2 regions of the Pseudoxanthomonas sp. JC1303 genome follow, and region 2 is predicted to be linked to the other one. Evidence: riboswitches for the same ligand, from Rfam matches in the RefSeq annotation. Region 2 holds a riboswitch; the other holds the start of a gene.

Region 1 (7,482 bases), 970 kb from region 2:
CTACACGGTCGATGCCGCGCCGGATGCGCGCAAGCCCGATGGCACCCGCTACACCGCCACCGACCTGCGCACCCTGCAAGACTGGGTGATCCGCCCGCAGCTGCGCACCGTGCCCGGCGTCACCGAGGTCAACACCGTCGGCGGCTATGCGCGGCAGATCCACATCACCCCGGACCCCGCGCGGCTGCGGGCGCTCGGGCTGACCCTGGACGACGTGGTCCAGGCCGTGCGCATCAACAACCAGAACGTCGGCGCCGGTTACATCGAGCGCAACGGCCAGCAGTTCCTGGTGCGCATCCCCGGCCAGGTCGATGGCCTGCGGCAGCTGGGCGACATCGTGCTGGCGCGTCGACAGGGCGTGCCGATCCAGATTCATGACGTGGCCGAGGTCGCCGAGGGGCCGGAACTGCGCAGTGGCGCGGCGACCCAGGACGGCCATGAGGTGGTGCTGGGCACGGTGATGATGCTGGTGGGTGCCAACAGCCGCGCCGTGGCCCAGGCCGCCGCCGACAAGCTCCAGGTCGCCCAGCGCAGCCTGCCGCCGGGAGTGAGCGCCACACCCACCTACGACCGCACCGCCCTGGTGGACCGCACCATCGCCACCGTGGCCCGCAACCTGGTGGAAGGCGCGCTGCTGGTGATCGTGGTGCTGTTCGTGCTGCTGGGCAACCTGCGCGCGGCGTTGATCACCGCGGCGGTGATTCCGCTGGCGATGCTGTTCACCCTGACCGGCATGGCCCGCGGCGGCGTGTCGGCCAACCTGATGAGCCTGGGCGCGCTGGATTTCGGCCTGATCGTCGATGGCGCGGTGATCATCATCGAGCACTGCCTGCATCGCTTTGCGGAGCGTCAGCAGGCGTTGGGGCGGGTGCTCACCGATGACGAGCGCTTCGAGGAAACCGCCAGGGCCAGCGCCGAGGTGATCCGGCCCAGCCTGTTCGGCCTGGGCGTCATCACCGCAGTCTATCTGCCGATCTTCGCGCTGACCGGGGTGGAGGGAAAGATGTTCCACCCCATGGCGATCACCGTGGTGCTGGCGCTGAGCGGGGCGATGCTGCTGTCGCTGACCTTCGTGCCGGCGATGATCGCCCTGTGCCTGGGGCGTCGCGTGCACACCCGGGAAAATCTGGTCATGGGCTGGCTGCGACGGCGCTACATGCCCCTGCTCGATGCCAGCCTGCGGCATGCGCGCGCGGTGGTGATCGGGGCGGCGGCCCTGGTGGTCCTCAGTGGCCTGCTCGCCACGCGGCTGGGCAGCGAGTTCGTGCCGCAGCTGGACGAAGGCGACATCGCCATGCACGCCATGCGCATCCCCGGCACCTCGCTGACCCAGTCGGTGGACATGCAGCTGAAGGTGGAGGCCCGCGTGCAGCGCTTTGCCGAAGTGGCGCACGTGTTCTCCAAGATCGGCACGCCCGAGGTCGCTTCCGACCCGATGCCGCCCTCGGTGGCCGACACCTTCATCATGCTCAAGGACCGCGCGGACTGGCCCGATCCACGCAAGCCCAAGGCCGCGCTGGTCGAAGAGATCGAAGCGGCCGTGCGCCAACTGCCCGGCAACAACTACGAGTTCACCCAGCCGATCCAGATGCGCATGAACGAGCTGATCTCCGGCGTGCGCGCCGACGTGGCCATCGCCCTGTACGGCGATGACCTGGACACCTTGCGCCAGGTCGGCGCGCGCATCGAGGCGGTGGCGCGGGGCGTGCCCGCCGCGGCCGATGTGCGCCTGGAGCAGACCGATGGCCTGCCGCTGCTGTCGGTGCTGCCCGATCGCGTCGCCCTGGCCGGCTACGGCCTCAATGCCGGCGATGTGCAGGCGACCGTCGCGACCGCCGTCGGTGGCGAGGTGGCCGGGCAGCTGTTCGAGGGCGATCGCCGCTTCGATATCGTGGTGCGCCTGCCCGAAGCCCTGCGGTCCGACCCGGCGGCGCTGGCCGACCTGCCGGTCTCGCTGGCCCCGGCACTGGAAGGCGATGACGCCGACGAGACCGGCAACGTCGGCGGCTGGAACGAGGCGCGCGCTTCTGGCCCTGCGCCACGCACCGTGCCGCTGCGCGAGGTCGCCCGCATCCAGGCCAGCGAGGGACCCAGCCAGATCAACCGCCAGGACGGCAAGCGCCGCATCGTGGTCACCGCCAACGTGCGCGAGGGCGACCTGGGCAGTTTCGTCCAGCGCCTGCGTGCGGCGATCGACGCCCAGGTGACGCTGCCTACCGGGTACTGGATCGCCTACGGCGGCAGCTTCGAGCAGCTGGTGTCTGCGAGCCGGCGCCTGGCGATCGTGGTGCCCGCCACCCTGGTGCTGATCTTCGCGCTGCTGTTCTGGGCGTTCGGCTCGGCGCGTGATGCGGCAGTGGTGTTCTCCGGAGTGCCGCTAGCACTGACCGGCGGCGTGCTGGCCTTGGCGATACGCGGCCTGCCGCTGTCGATCTCGGCCGGGATCGGGTTCATCGCGCTGTCCGGCGTGGCCGTGCTCAACGGGCTGGTGTTGGTGAGCTTCGTGCGTGATCTACGCGCGCAAGGCACGGCCGTGGCCGATGCCGTGCGCGAGGGGGCGTTGGGCCGACTGCGGCCGGTGCTGATGACCGCGCTGGTGGCCTCGCTCGGCTTCGTGCCGATGGCCTTCAATACCGGCGCCGGTTCGGAAGTGCAGCGGCCGCTGGCCACGGTGGTGATCGGCGGGATCGTGTCCTCCACGCTGCTCACCCTGCTGGTGCTGCCGCTGCTGTATCGCTGGGCGCATCGGCGCGAGGCGGCATGATCCGGCCGCGACAGGGGCCGGGCGTAGAATGCCGCTCCCATGTCGCTGCCGGAGTCCATGCCTTGTCCTTTCCACACCCGCTGGTGATCTTCGATCTGGATGGCACGCTGGTGGACAGCGCGCCGGACATCGCCGAGGCCGTCAACCGCACGCTCACCGACTGGAAGCTGCGTAACTTCGACCTGGACCAGATCACCAACTGGATCGGCGAAGGCTCGCGCCAGCTGATCACCTACGCGATGCGCGCGGCCGGCAGCGAGGTCGACATCGACGAGGTGATGCCCGGCTTCCTCAAGCACTACGGCGACACCGCGCTGGACGGGCAGCTCTATCCAGGCGTGGCCGAGACCCTGGCCGCGCTGCATGCGCAGGGCGTCAAGCTGGCGGTCTGCACCAACAAGCCCGGACAGTTCGTGCGTCCGCTGCTGGAGGCGCGCGGCGTGCTGCAGTATTTCGACGGCATCGTCGCCGGTGACACGCTGCCCCAGCGCAAGCCCGCGCCCGAGCCGCTGTGGCACCTGGTCGAGCAGTTCGGCGCGGCGCTGAAGAGCTGCCTGATGGTGGGTGATTCGGAAAGCGACGCGGTCTCGGCGCACAACGCCGGCATGCCGCTGGTGATGGTGCGCTACGGCTATCGCAAGCAGTACGACCTGGACGCGGCCGGCGCCGTGGCGGTGCTGGACACGTTCCCGCAGCTGCTGCAGCTGGCCTGACGGCCCGGTCTTCCTGCGCAAACAAAAAGCCGGCATCCCTGCCGGCTTTTTGCTGTGTGGCCAAACGCGTCTGGCTTACTGCCTGGCCTGCCAGCGCACGCTGACCATGTACTCGCGACCGGGCTGGTTGTACCAGGCCACGGTCTCGTAGTCGCGGTCGAACACGTTGCTGGCCTTGGCCTGCAGCGTCCACTCCGGGGTCAGCGCATAGGCCACGCGCACGTCCAGCGTGGCATAGCCGCCCAGGCGGTCGGTGTTGGCGGCGTTGTCGTAGCGCTGGCCGGCGGCGTTGCCGGTCAGTCCCACGCGGAAGTCGCCGATCGCATAGTCCAGATCCAGCCGCGCCGTGTCGCGTGCGCGACGCGCCAGCCAGTTGTCGTGATTGGCGCCATCGCCGTCGTCGCGCGCGTCGGCGTGGCTGAGCTGGGCGTTGATGTCCAGGCCGGCCAGGGTGATGAAGCCGGTCAGCTCGGCGCCGCGGATCTTCGCCTTGTCCACGTTGACCACGTTGAAAGCCGTGTCGTAGCCGATCAGGTCCTCGATGCGGGTCTCGTAGGCGTTGAAGGTCCAGTTCCAGCCCTGGCCGTACTGCGCCAGCCCCAGGTTGAGCGACTTGCTCTTCTCCGGCTTGAGATCCGGGTTGCTGAAGCCCGGGTAGTACAGGTCGTTGAAGTTGGGCGCCTTGAAGCCGGTGCCGGCGCTGGCGGTGAACTTGAACCCGTCGCCGAAGCCGAAGCCATAGCCCAGGCTGCCGGTGGTGTGCGAGCCGAACTGCTCGTTGTCGTCGTTGCGCACCGAGGCCTGCAGCGACTGGGCGCCGAAGGTGCCCTGGTACTCGGCGAACACGCCGGTGTTGTCGCGGTCGGCCACCTCGTAGTCGGTGGTGCTGGTGACCTGGTCGTTCTGCCAGTCGCCGCCGAGGGTGATCGTCTGGCCTTCGGCGAACTGGTAGTCGGCCTGCGCCGAGGCGGTGTCGCGACGCGTGTCGAAGGTGCTGACATAAGTGCGCGTCCCGGTGCCGGCATCGACGTAGTGATTGTCGGCCTGGTCGTCGTTGCGCCCGGCCTGCACCGTCAGCTTGAACGCCTCCGACGGCGTCCAGGTCAGCTTGCCGCCGGCCACGCGCTGCAGGTTGTCGGCGAGGTTGCCGCCAAAAAGGCTGCCGTCGAATTCGTTGGTGCTGTCGGCGTTGAGGAAGTTGCCTTCCAGGGCCAGCGTGTCGGTGAGGCGGTACCCGGCGCGCAAGCCGAAGGAGGTGTTCTTGTAACCGTCGCGGTCTGGCTCGTCGGCATAGCAGCCAGCGCCGAACGGGGCCTCGGCATTGCCGGCGGTGCCGAGGCAGGCGTTGATGCCGTCGGTTTCCTGGTAGCCGGCGTTGGCCGACAGCCAGCCGCGATCGCCGCGGTAGCTGAAGCCGGCGCTGTGGTTGCGCAGGTCGTGGGTGCCGAAGCCGGCCTGGGCATAGGTGGTCAGGCCCTGGCCACCGTCACGGGTGAAGATCTGGATGACGCCGCCGATGGCCTCGGAGCCGTACAGGCTCGAGCGCGGGCCGCGCACGATCTCGATGTGGTCGATCTGCGCCACCGGCAGGTCCTGGAATGCGGCCAGCCCGGCGGTGACCGAGCCGATGCGTACGCCATCGACCAGGACCAGCACGTGGTCCGATTCGGTGCCGCGCAGGAACACACTGGTCAGCTTGCCCGGTCCGCCCTGGTTGGCGATGTTGATGCCGGCGCGGCCGGCCAGCAGCTCCGGCAGAGAGGTCGCCTGGCTGCGCTCGATCTCGGCGCGGGAGATGACCTGGATCGGAACCAGGCTGTCCTGCACGGCGACCTCGGTGCGGGTGCCGGTCACGGTGACCTGATCAAGGTCGGTGGCCGTCTCGGCGGTCTGGGCGCCGGCATTGGCGGAAAGCCCCAGCGCGATGGCCAGGGAAAGCAAGCGGTACTGCATGGTGTCGTGTACTCCGTCGCGCGCCCCGCGCGCATGGAAAGCAGGGGAGGAGCTGCACGCGAAGGAAGACAGGCGGACGGCACGCGCCTGGGAAGGTCGCGCGGTACCCGCGACGCCCTCCGCATCGCAACCGGTGGTGGGCCCAAAGGGACCCGTGCTGTCAGGCCGGTCTCCGGGCTTGCGAGCTGGAAGTGCTGGACTTCCGCCGTCGCGCCTTCCCGTGCGCCCGAGGGCACACAGTGGCCGATGCGTTGGCATGGCTCGCTTACCGTTGCGGGGGCAGCGCCGGAATCGTCCCCTCCATGGGGCTCACCGGCTTCCCGTTTCAACCCGCGGCGCGGTGCGCGCAGCAGGTCACCTGAAAGCGGCGCGGATTGTACGCGATCCCGGGCCGGCCGACCTCAGTCGTCGTGTCCGCCGGGGCTGTCGAGGAAGTCGAACGTGGGCGCGCTATCGCCCTCTTCGCTGCCCTGGGTGGTGGTGACCGGCGCGGCGGCGGGGCGGCCGCGCGGGGGCGGCAGGGCCGCGGCGGCTTCCTCGACCTGCGCCACCATCTCCTGGCGCCGGGCCTCGGGCACGTCCTGCCACTGGCAGCCGCGCAGTGCGCCTTCCAGGGAGTAGAGCAGGTTGAGGCTGGGACGGAAGCCGGCGCGCTTGATCCGCATGAAGGCGTCCACCGCACCGGCCGCGCGCAGGTCCTCCTCACTGCGCAGGCCGACCTGGCGCAGCCACGCGGCGGACTTGGGCCCGATATTGCGCAGCTGCGTGATGCTCATGCCAGGGCCTCGACCCAGGCGGCGGCGATGGCTTCGATGCCGCGTTGGTCGTCCTCGTCGAAGCGGCCCACCAGCGGGCTGTCGATGTCCAGCACGCCAATCAGAGCGCCCTTCTTGACCAGGGGCACCACGAGCTCCGAGCGCGAAGCCGCGTCGCAGGCGATATGGCCGGGGAAGGCTTCCACGTCGTGCACGCGCTGGGTCTGGCCGGTGCTGGCGGCCGCGCCACACACGCCCTTGTCCAGGGCGATGCGCACGCAGGCCGGCAAGCCCTGGAACGGGCCGACCACCAGCTCGGTGCCATCAAAGAAATAGAAGCCCGCCCAATTGAGGTCGGGCAGCGCGTTGAAGAGCAGGGCCGAGAGGTTGGCCGCGTTGGCGATGCGATCGGCTTCGCCGTACATCAGGCCGCGCGCCTGCTCCAGCAGCTGGGCGTATTGCTCGGGCTTGGTGCCCGAAAGGGTCTGGCTGGCAAATGACATGGCACGATTCTACGCCGCGCCTCTGGATTCGGACTGTCATTGGCGTTGCGCATCAACGCGGTGGCGCGGTGGCGCCCGGGACACGCGCAGGCGGTCGCTCGTGGTGGCGTCGGCGCGCCCGGGGACAGCCGCGCGGGCATAAAAAAAGCCCGACAGGGGGAGGGACCTGTCGGGCCGGGATTTGTGCGGGGGGAGGGACCCACACAAATTGGGGTGCGTGGCGTGAAACGCCTGCGCTGAATCGGGATCGTGTCGCTGGCGAAGAAGTGGCCGGTGGCTCGATGTTGCGACGCAGCATATCGAGCGTTCTGGTGCATTGCAACACGCTTAGCGCGCATGACCGACGAACGGTTCAATTTCGTTTCAGCAGGACGAAATCACGTCAAGAATCTGACGAAATTTCGTCGGTCAGCCCGCTGCGGGCCCGCGATAGCGGCTGCCGGCGGTGCAGGTTTCGTGCACCACGACCTGGCTCAGCAACGGCAGGGCCGGCTTGAGGTGGTCCCAGATCCATTCGGCGATCCGCTCGCTGGTCGGGTTCTCCAGGCCCTGGATGTCGTTGAGGTAGTGGTGGTCCAGCCGGTCGTAGAGCGGCTTGAAGGCCGCCTTGACGTCGGCGAAGTCCATGACCATGCCGGTGTGCGGGTCCAGCGGGCCGCTCAGATGCAGTTCGATGCGAAAGGAGTGGCCGTGCAGGCGTGCGCACTTGTGGCCCTCGGGCACGTTGGGCAGCCGGTGCGCGGCTTCCAGGGTGAAGACCTTGAAGATGTCCATGGCGACATTCTCGAACCGGC
Region 2 (7,482 bases):
GCGCAAGTAGCCTGTCCGGTTGCAGGAGATGGCTCACGCCGCGCGAACTGCCGACCCAGACCGAACCATCGGCGTCCTCGAAGAACGCGCCTTCGGAGATGTCCTCGCTGATCAGGCCATCGGTCTCGCTCAGGCCGGTCCAGTGGCCGTCCTCCAGCACGTTCACCCCGGAACTGCCCCCGACCCACAGCCGACCCTGACGGTCGTGGCGAATGAAGTACGGCAGCGAATCGCGCAGCAGCGGGTCGTCCACCGCGGTGAGCTGCAGGGTGTCGTCGTCGCGCATTGGGCCGCGGAACAGGCCGGCATCGTCCACCGCCGCCCACAGCACCCCGTCGCGGCCGATGGAGAGTTTGTCGAACAGCAGGTTGGGCATCTTTCCGCTGATCCGGATCGGGATGACGGTCTGCCCATCCAGCCGCATCAGCCCGCTCTTGCCGGCAAACCACAGGCGCCCGCGCGCATCCTCGGCCACGTCGCCGAAGCTGACCTGCGGCAGGTCGGTAAAACGGCGCGGCTGCGGATGGGCCGGATCGTCGATGACGTAGACCCCTTCGGTGGTGCACAGCCACAGCCGCCCCTGCCGGTCGAACAACATCCTGCGCAAGCGTTGCGGCAACGTCGTCACGATCGTCACTCGCCCGTGCGCCAGGCGCAGCAGGTCGCCTCGGTACAGCGCGACCCACACCGCGCCATCGGGCCCCAGGGTCAGGCCGAACACGTCGCGGATCGGCGTCTGCAGCGCGGTGGCGACCGGCTCGATGGTCGCAGCGCCCGGCGCCAGGCGATAGATGCCGCGCTCGTTGCCAAACAGCATGCCGCCCTGCCGGTCACGGACCAGCGCCCAGTTCGGCAGGCCCTTCAGGCCATTGGCGGGGCTCCAGTTCTCGCTGGCGCCGTAACCGCGCCAGCGCAGGATCCCAAGGCCGCCGTAGGACACCCACAGCGCACCATCGGCGCTGGCGAGCATGGCATTGGGCGGCATGTCGGGCAGGCCGTTACGCGTGTCCAGCGTGTCCCAACCGGCACCATTCCAACGCAGGATGCCGGCGTCGCTGCGAGTCAGGACGCGGCCCAGGCTGTCTTCGGCCAGGTCCAGATGGCGGGTGGTGGTGGCCATTACGGCCGGTGCGGGGGCGGGATGGTCGACGAAGCGGACCGCCCCGGGCGCCAGCGACAGCACGTGCAGTGGGCTGCGCGCCCACAACACACCGTGCCGATCGCGCAGGAACGTGGTCCATGCATCCTGGGGCACGCCATCCTCGGCGGTGTAGAGGCGCACGGTGCCATCGGGGCCGCGTCGGCAGATCGTCTGCCCGCATCCCAGCCACAGCGTGTCCTGGTCCTGGTAGACCGCGCCCAGGTCTTCCAGCTCGGGCCAGCGCTGCGCGATCTGCGGCGTGAACAGCGCCGTGGCCCGCCAGCCACCTCCCGGCGCGGCGCCGATGCGCCAGGCTCGTCCCTTGCTCAGCGCCACCGCGCCGTCGTCGAAGGCGGCCACCATGTGACCGGGGGCGAAGGGCATGGGCGCGCCCTGCGGATCGGTGATCCGCGCGGCCGCCTGGCCATCCCAGAAATACAGGTTGCCGGCCGTGGTCACCCACAGCCCGTTGCCAAGGGCCGTGGGCGCGGCGTTCATCACATAGGCGTCGTCCAGCCCGGCGTCCGCCCCCACCCGTTCGAAGCGCTCACCCTCGTAGCGGTACAGGCCGCCGTAGGTGCAGGCCCAGACATTGCCGCGGGCATCGTCCACCAGGCAGTCGGCGCCCAGGCTGCGAAGGCCTTCGGCGGTGCCATAGGTGCGCAGCGAGGCGACTTGCGCCAACGCCGATCCGCTCGCCAGCAGGCACAGCGCTCCCGCGGCCGCGCGCCGGAGGCGATCAATGGCGGTGGCACGCGCCGGGGCGCGAGGGCAACGCATGACGGGCATGCAAGGTCCGGAAGGACGGATGTCCTTCCTCTAACGGCCCACCACGAGCGGACTTGAGCGCGCCAGTTCGCGCAAGCCGATGATTTGGCAGCCTTTCCCCTGTTCAGCTACGCCAGCCGCGCCTGGTCAGAACGCGTGGTCGAAGCCCACCTCGCCCTGCACGCCGACCTGGTAGGACGACACCCGGCGCTCGAAGAAGTTGGTCAGCTCCTGCACATCCTGCAGCTCCATGAAAGGCAGCGGATTGCGCACGTTGTACTTGCGCGCCATACCCAGCTTGGCGAAGTGGTTGTCGGCGCAGTGCTGCAGGTACTGGCGCATGTCGCGGGTGGAGATGCCCGCCACGCCACCAGACAGCACGTCCTCGGCGAACTGCAGCTCGCACTCGATCGCCTCTTCGAGCATGGCGTAGACCTGCTGCTTCATTTCATCGTCGAACAGGTCCGGCTCTTCCTCGCGCACCACGCGCACGCCCTCGAAGGCGAAGTTCATGTGGCAGCTCTCGTCGCGGAACACCCAGTTGGTGCCGCTAGCCAAGCCCGGCAGCAGCCCGCGCGAACGGAAGTAGTACACGTAGGCGAAGGCGGCGAAGAAGAACAGGCCTTCGATGCAGGCGGCGAAGCAGATCTGGTTGAGCAGGAACTGACGGCGGTGTGCGCGCGTCTCCAGCTTGCGCAGGTCCTGGATGGTGTCCATCCACTTGAAGCAGAAGTCGGCCTTCTTCTTGATCGAGGGGATGTTGTCGACCGCGGCGAAAGCCTTGGCACGCTCGCCCGGGTCCGGCAGGTAGTTGTCCAGCAAGGTCAGGTAGAACTGCACGTGCAGCGCTTCTTCGTAGAGCTGGCGCGACAGGTACATGCGCGCTTCGGGCGCGTTGAGGTGCTGGTACAGGTTGAGCACCAGGTTGTTGGACACGATCGAATCGCCGGTGGCGAAGAAGGCGACCAGGCGGTGGATCAGGTGACGATCGGCCGGGGTCATCTTGTCGTGCAGGTCGGTGATGTCGATCTGGAAGTTGATCTCGTCCACCGTCCAGCTGTTCCTGATGGCGTCGCGGTACATGTCGTAGAACTGCGGATAGCGCATCGGGCGCAGGGTCAGTTCAAAACCGGGATCGAGCAGCATCTGGCGGGGTTGGGCGGACATGGCAATCTCGTGATCGGTGGCGGCCCCGCCTTGTGGGCAGGGCCGCGATGGAAAGGAAGGTCCGCGCCGCACGCGGACCGGTGGCACCTCCTTGTGCCGGGAATATCCGTATTCCTTGCGTCCAGGTCGAAGGACTTACTGGCAGGCCTCGCAGGCCTCCGGGTTCTCCAGCGAGCAGCTCACCGCCTCGGTCGGCGTGTAGGCCGGCTTGGGGGCTTCGCTGGCGCCCTGGCTGAGGGTGGCCTTGGCGATGCGCGTGGCCGGACGCGAGCGCAGGTAGTAGGTGGTCTTGATGCCGCGCTTCCACGCGTACATGTACATGGACGAGAGCGCGCCGATGTTGGGGCTTTCCATGAACAGGTTGAGCGAGGCGGACTGGTCGATGAAGGCGCCGCGCTCGGCGGCCATGTCGATCAGCGAACGCATCGGCAGCTCCCACGCCGTGCGGTAGACCAGGCGCAGGGCCTCGGGGATCTGCGCCACGCCCTGGATCGAACCTTCGGCCAGCTTGATCGCATCGCGCATCTCCGGGGTCCACAGGCCCAGCTTCTTCAGCTCGTCCACCAGGTAGCGGTTGACCTGCAGGAAGTCGCCAGACAGCGTCTCGCGCTTGAACAGGTTGGACACCTGCGGCTCCACGCACTCGTAGCAGCCGGCGATGGAGGCGATGGTCGCGGTCGGGGCGATGGCGATCAGCAGCGAGTTGCGCAGGCCGTGCTGCTGGATGCGCGCGCGCAGCGCGTCCCAGCGCGCGGCGTCCTCGGGCACCACGCCCCAGGCGTCGAACTGCAGCTCACCCTGCGCGGCGCGGGTATCGGCGAAGGACGGATGCTTGCCGCGCTCGATGGCCAGCTCGCACGAGGTCTCCAGCGCGTGGAAGTAGATGGTCTCGGCGATCTTCTTGCTGATCGCGCGGGCCTCGGCGCTGTCGAAGGCCAGGCGCTTTTTGAAGAACACGTCCTGCAGGCCCATGCAGCCCAGGCCGACCGGGCGCCAGCGCAGGTTGCCGCGGCGCGCGGTCTCGATCGGATAGAAGTTCAGGTCGATCACCCGGTCCAGCTGGCGCACGGCCAGGCGCACGGTCTCGGCCAGCTTGTCGTAGTCGAAGTCGCCGTATTCGTCGAAGTGGCGGGCCAGGTTGATCGAGCCCAGGTTGCACACCGCGGTCTCCTCGGCCGAGGTGATTTCCAGGATCTCGGTGCACAGGTTGGACAGGTGGATCACGTTGCCCGCGCGCAGGGTCTGGTTGGACGCGGCGTTGCACTTGTCCTTGAAGGTCATCCAGCCGTTGCCGGTCTCGGCCAGGGTGCGCATCATCCGCGCATACAGCTTGCGCGCCGGCACCTGCTTGACCGCCTTGCCCTGGGTCTCGGCCTGCAGGTAGGCCTGCTCGAAGGCCTGGCCGTACAGGTCGGTCAGCTCCGGGGTGACCTTGGGATCGAACAAGGACCACGGCTGGTCGGCTTCCACCCGGGCCATGAACAGGTCCGGCACCCAGTTGGCCAAGTTGAGGTTGTGGGTACGGCGGGCGTCGTCACCGGCGTTGTCGCGCAGTTCCAGGAAGTCCTCGATGTCCGCGTGCCAGGTCTCCAGGTACACGCAGGCCGCGCCCTTGCGCTTGCCGCCCTGGTTGACCGCCGCCACCGAGGAATCCAGCGTCTTGAGCCACGGCACGATGCCGTTGGAATGGCCGTTGGTGGACTTGATCAGCGAGCCGCGCGCGCGCACCCGGCTATAGCTCACCCCGATGCCACCGGAGAACTTGGACAGCTGGGCGATGTCGCCGTAGCGCGCGTAGATCGATTCCAGCGAATCGCGGGGCGAATCCAGCAGGAAGCAGCTGGACAGCTGTTCGTGGGTGGTGCCGGAGTTGAACAGCGTCGGGCTGGACGGCAGGTAATCCAGGTGGCCCATGCGCTGGTACAGGGCCAGCGCCTCGGGCACGTCCTCGCTCAGCGCGCTGGCGATGCGCAGGAAGAACTGCTGCGGGGTCTCGATCACCTTGCGGGTATGCGGATGGCGCAACAGGTAGCGGTCGTACAGCGTACGCAGGCCGAAGTATTCGAACTCGCGGTCCAGGTTGGCATCGATCGCATCGTTGAGCTTGCGCGCATTGGTCTGCACGAAGCCGAGCAGGCGGTCGTTGATCAGGCCGACCTCGTGGCCGCGGCCGATCGACTGGGAAAACGCATGGATTTCCTGCCCGGAGACTTCCTTGCCGATGAAGTTGGCCAGCAGGCGCGCGGCCAGGCGGCCATACTCGGGCTCCTCGCCGATCAGCAGCGCGGCGGTGCGGATGGACAGCTCGTCCAGTTCCTGGGTGGTGGCCCCGTCGTACAGGCCGGAGATGGTGCGGGTGGCCACGCGCATCGGGTCCACCGCGTGCAGGCCTTCGGCGCAGCGCTGGATGGCGCGCACGATCTTGTTCAGGTCCACCGCCTCGTCCGAGCCATTGCGCTTGGTCACGCGCATGACCGTGGCAGTGGGCGGCGAAGTCAGCGAAAAGGCGGCATCGGCCGGGCGCGCGGCCACGGCGGCATCGGTCTGGGTCACGGTTGTGGTCTCCATGCGTGGTGCACGTCCCGCCCCCGTCCCTCGACAGGCTTGGAGCGGCGTTGGGGTTCGAGCATGGGAAGGCGGCGTCGCAAAACCCGCGACCGCGCGAGCATGCGTGGCCGGGCCCTGCTTCACCAGCCATCTCCCCCTCGGAGACTCCGCGGCCGGCACCGCGCGATGTGCTTGCGCGCGGTTCGTCGGCAGGTCTTCGGACTCATGGGCGCGAAGGCGTCTGGCCTTCTCCTAATCCGCCGCTTCCCAAGGCCGAAAAGCCTCAGTGCTGGGTGGCGGGGTCGTTCCCAAATACCGCTGCGGGGCAGTGCCGGAGTGGGCCGTCATGGCCGCACCGGCTTCCCTTTTCATCCGGGGAGTAGCGTTCCCCGGAACCGACGACCCCAAGATAGTGGGGTAGGTCCACCCCGTCAACGCCAAATATTGTGGATAACCTGTGGGAGAACGCGGCCAATACCAATGCCGACGCGGGTTTGCGCGTCTTTACGGGAGACGACTGTGGTTGACGCGGCCTTGGCGCGCGTTGCCTGATGGTCGCCAGGCACCTCACCCCCGGGCGACGGCACCCGGCGCACCCCTGCGCCCCCGCCCCCTTCAAGAGCGCCTGTTTCCATGCATGACAACGCCTTCCCGCGCGGCCCCTCGACCCTGCGTCGCGCCACGCCCTTCCTGCTCGCGCTGGTCGCGGTGCTGCTGGCCGGATGGGCGGTGCAGGCCGTGCTGGCGCGCTGGGACGAGGACGCTGGCCTGCGCCAGGCCCTGCGCGATGGCCTGATGTGCGCCGCCGCCACGGCCCTGGGTGCCCTGCCCGTGTTGGGCATCCGCCGCCTGCCGCAGCGCCTGGCCGACGGCCTGATGGGCTTCGGCGCCGGGGTGATGCTGGCGGCCACGGCGTTCTCGCTGATCGTGCCGGGGCTGGACGCCGCACGCGACCAGGGCTTTGCCGGGATCGGCGCCGGGGCGGTGATCAGTGCCGGCATCGTGCTGGGCGTGGGCATGATGCTGCTGATGGACCGCGCCGTGCCGCACGCGCACCTGGACCAGCAGGGCCACACCACCCGCCAGGTCAGCGGCCAGCTGGCCCAGTGGCTGCCGCCGCAGGTGATGCTGTTCGTCTTCGCCATCACCCTGCACAACATCCCCGAGGGCATGGCCGTGGGCGTGGCCTCCGGCTCGGGCATGCAGGGTGCGGACACCTTCAGCCTGGCCATCGCCCTGCAGGACATTCCCGAGGGCCTGGTGATCGCCCTGTCGCTGGCCACCGCCGGGGTGCATCGCGGGCGGGCGGTGCTGATCGGCATGCTCTCGGGCCTGGTCGAGCCCGTCGGCGCGGTGCTGGCCGCCCTGGCGGTCGGCGCGTTCTCCACGCTGCTGCCGTGGGGGCTGGCCTTCGCCGCCGGGGCGATGCTGTTCGCGGTCAGCCACGAGGTCATCCCCGAGTCGCATCGCAATGGCCACGAGACCTGGGCCACCGTGGGCCTGACCCTGGGCTTCTGCCTGATGATGGTGATGGATACCGGGCTGGGCTGATCAACGCCCCGGTTTCAGGGCATGCCCTAGCCCGGCGGCCCGAAGACCGTCAGCCATACCTCCCGCACCGAACGCGCGCGGCGCAGGTCGGCGAACATCCCGACCCAGGCGTGGAAGGCGATCCGCACCGGGTTGTGGCTGCGTACCGGCTCGACCAGCCCGTAGCGCAGCGGCACCTCGGGCAGCGCGCGGCGGAAGCTGCCGAACATCCGGTCGAACACGATCAGCACCCCACCGTAATTGCAGTCCAGGTACTCCGGGTTGCTGGCGTGGTGCACGCGGTGGTGCGCGGGGGTGTTGAACACGTA

The links. A riboswitch is a leader RNA that binds a small molecule or an ion and turns the genes downstream of it on or off. The one in region 2 is predicted to bind cobalamin.
Region 1: it holds a riboswitch for cobalamin, as region 2 does, so the genes downstream of both, btuB (TonB-dependent vitamin B12 receptor) here and ACORQU_RS08260 (ribonucleoside-diphosphate reductase subunit alpha) in region 2, are expected to answer to the same signal.

The regions. Positions count from the first base shown of each region.
Region 1 is NZ_CP185958.1:908,112-915,593, reverse strand. It holds gene ACORQU_RS04120 (efflux RND transporter permease subunit) at 1-2,764, shown strand, start outside; gene gph (phosphoglycolate phosphatase) at 2,827-3,477, shown strand; gene btuB (TonB-dependent vitamin B12 receptor) at 3,553-5,430, opposite strand; cobalamin riboswitch at 5,577-5,807, opposite strand; gene ACORQU_RS04105 (TfoX/Sxy family protein) at 5,832-6,206, opposite strand; gene ACORQU_RS04100 (GAF domain-containing protein) at 6,203-6,688, opposite strand; gene queD (6-carboxytetrahydropterin synthase QueD) at 7,097-7,462, opposite strand.
Region 2 is NZ_CP185958.1:1,881,961-1,889,442, reverse strand. It holds gene ACORQU_RS08270 (ligand-binding sensor domain-containing diguanylate cyclase) at 1-1,825, opposite strand, end outside; gene ACORQU_RS08265 (ribonucleotide-diphosphate reductase subunit beta) at 2,057-3,076, opposite strand; gene ACORQU_RS08260 (ribonucleoside-diphosphate reductase subunit alpha) at 3,212-5,548, opposite strand; cobalamin riboswitch at 5,815-6,038, opposite strand; gene ACORQU_RS08255 (ZIP family metal transporter) at 6,257-7,174, shown strand; gene ACORQU_RS08250 (sterol desaturase family protein) at 7,201-7,482, opposite strand, start outside.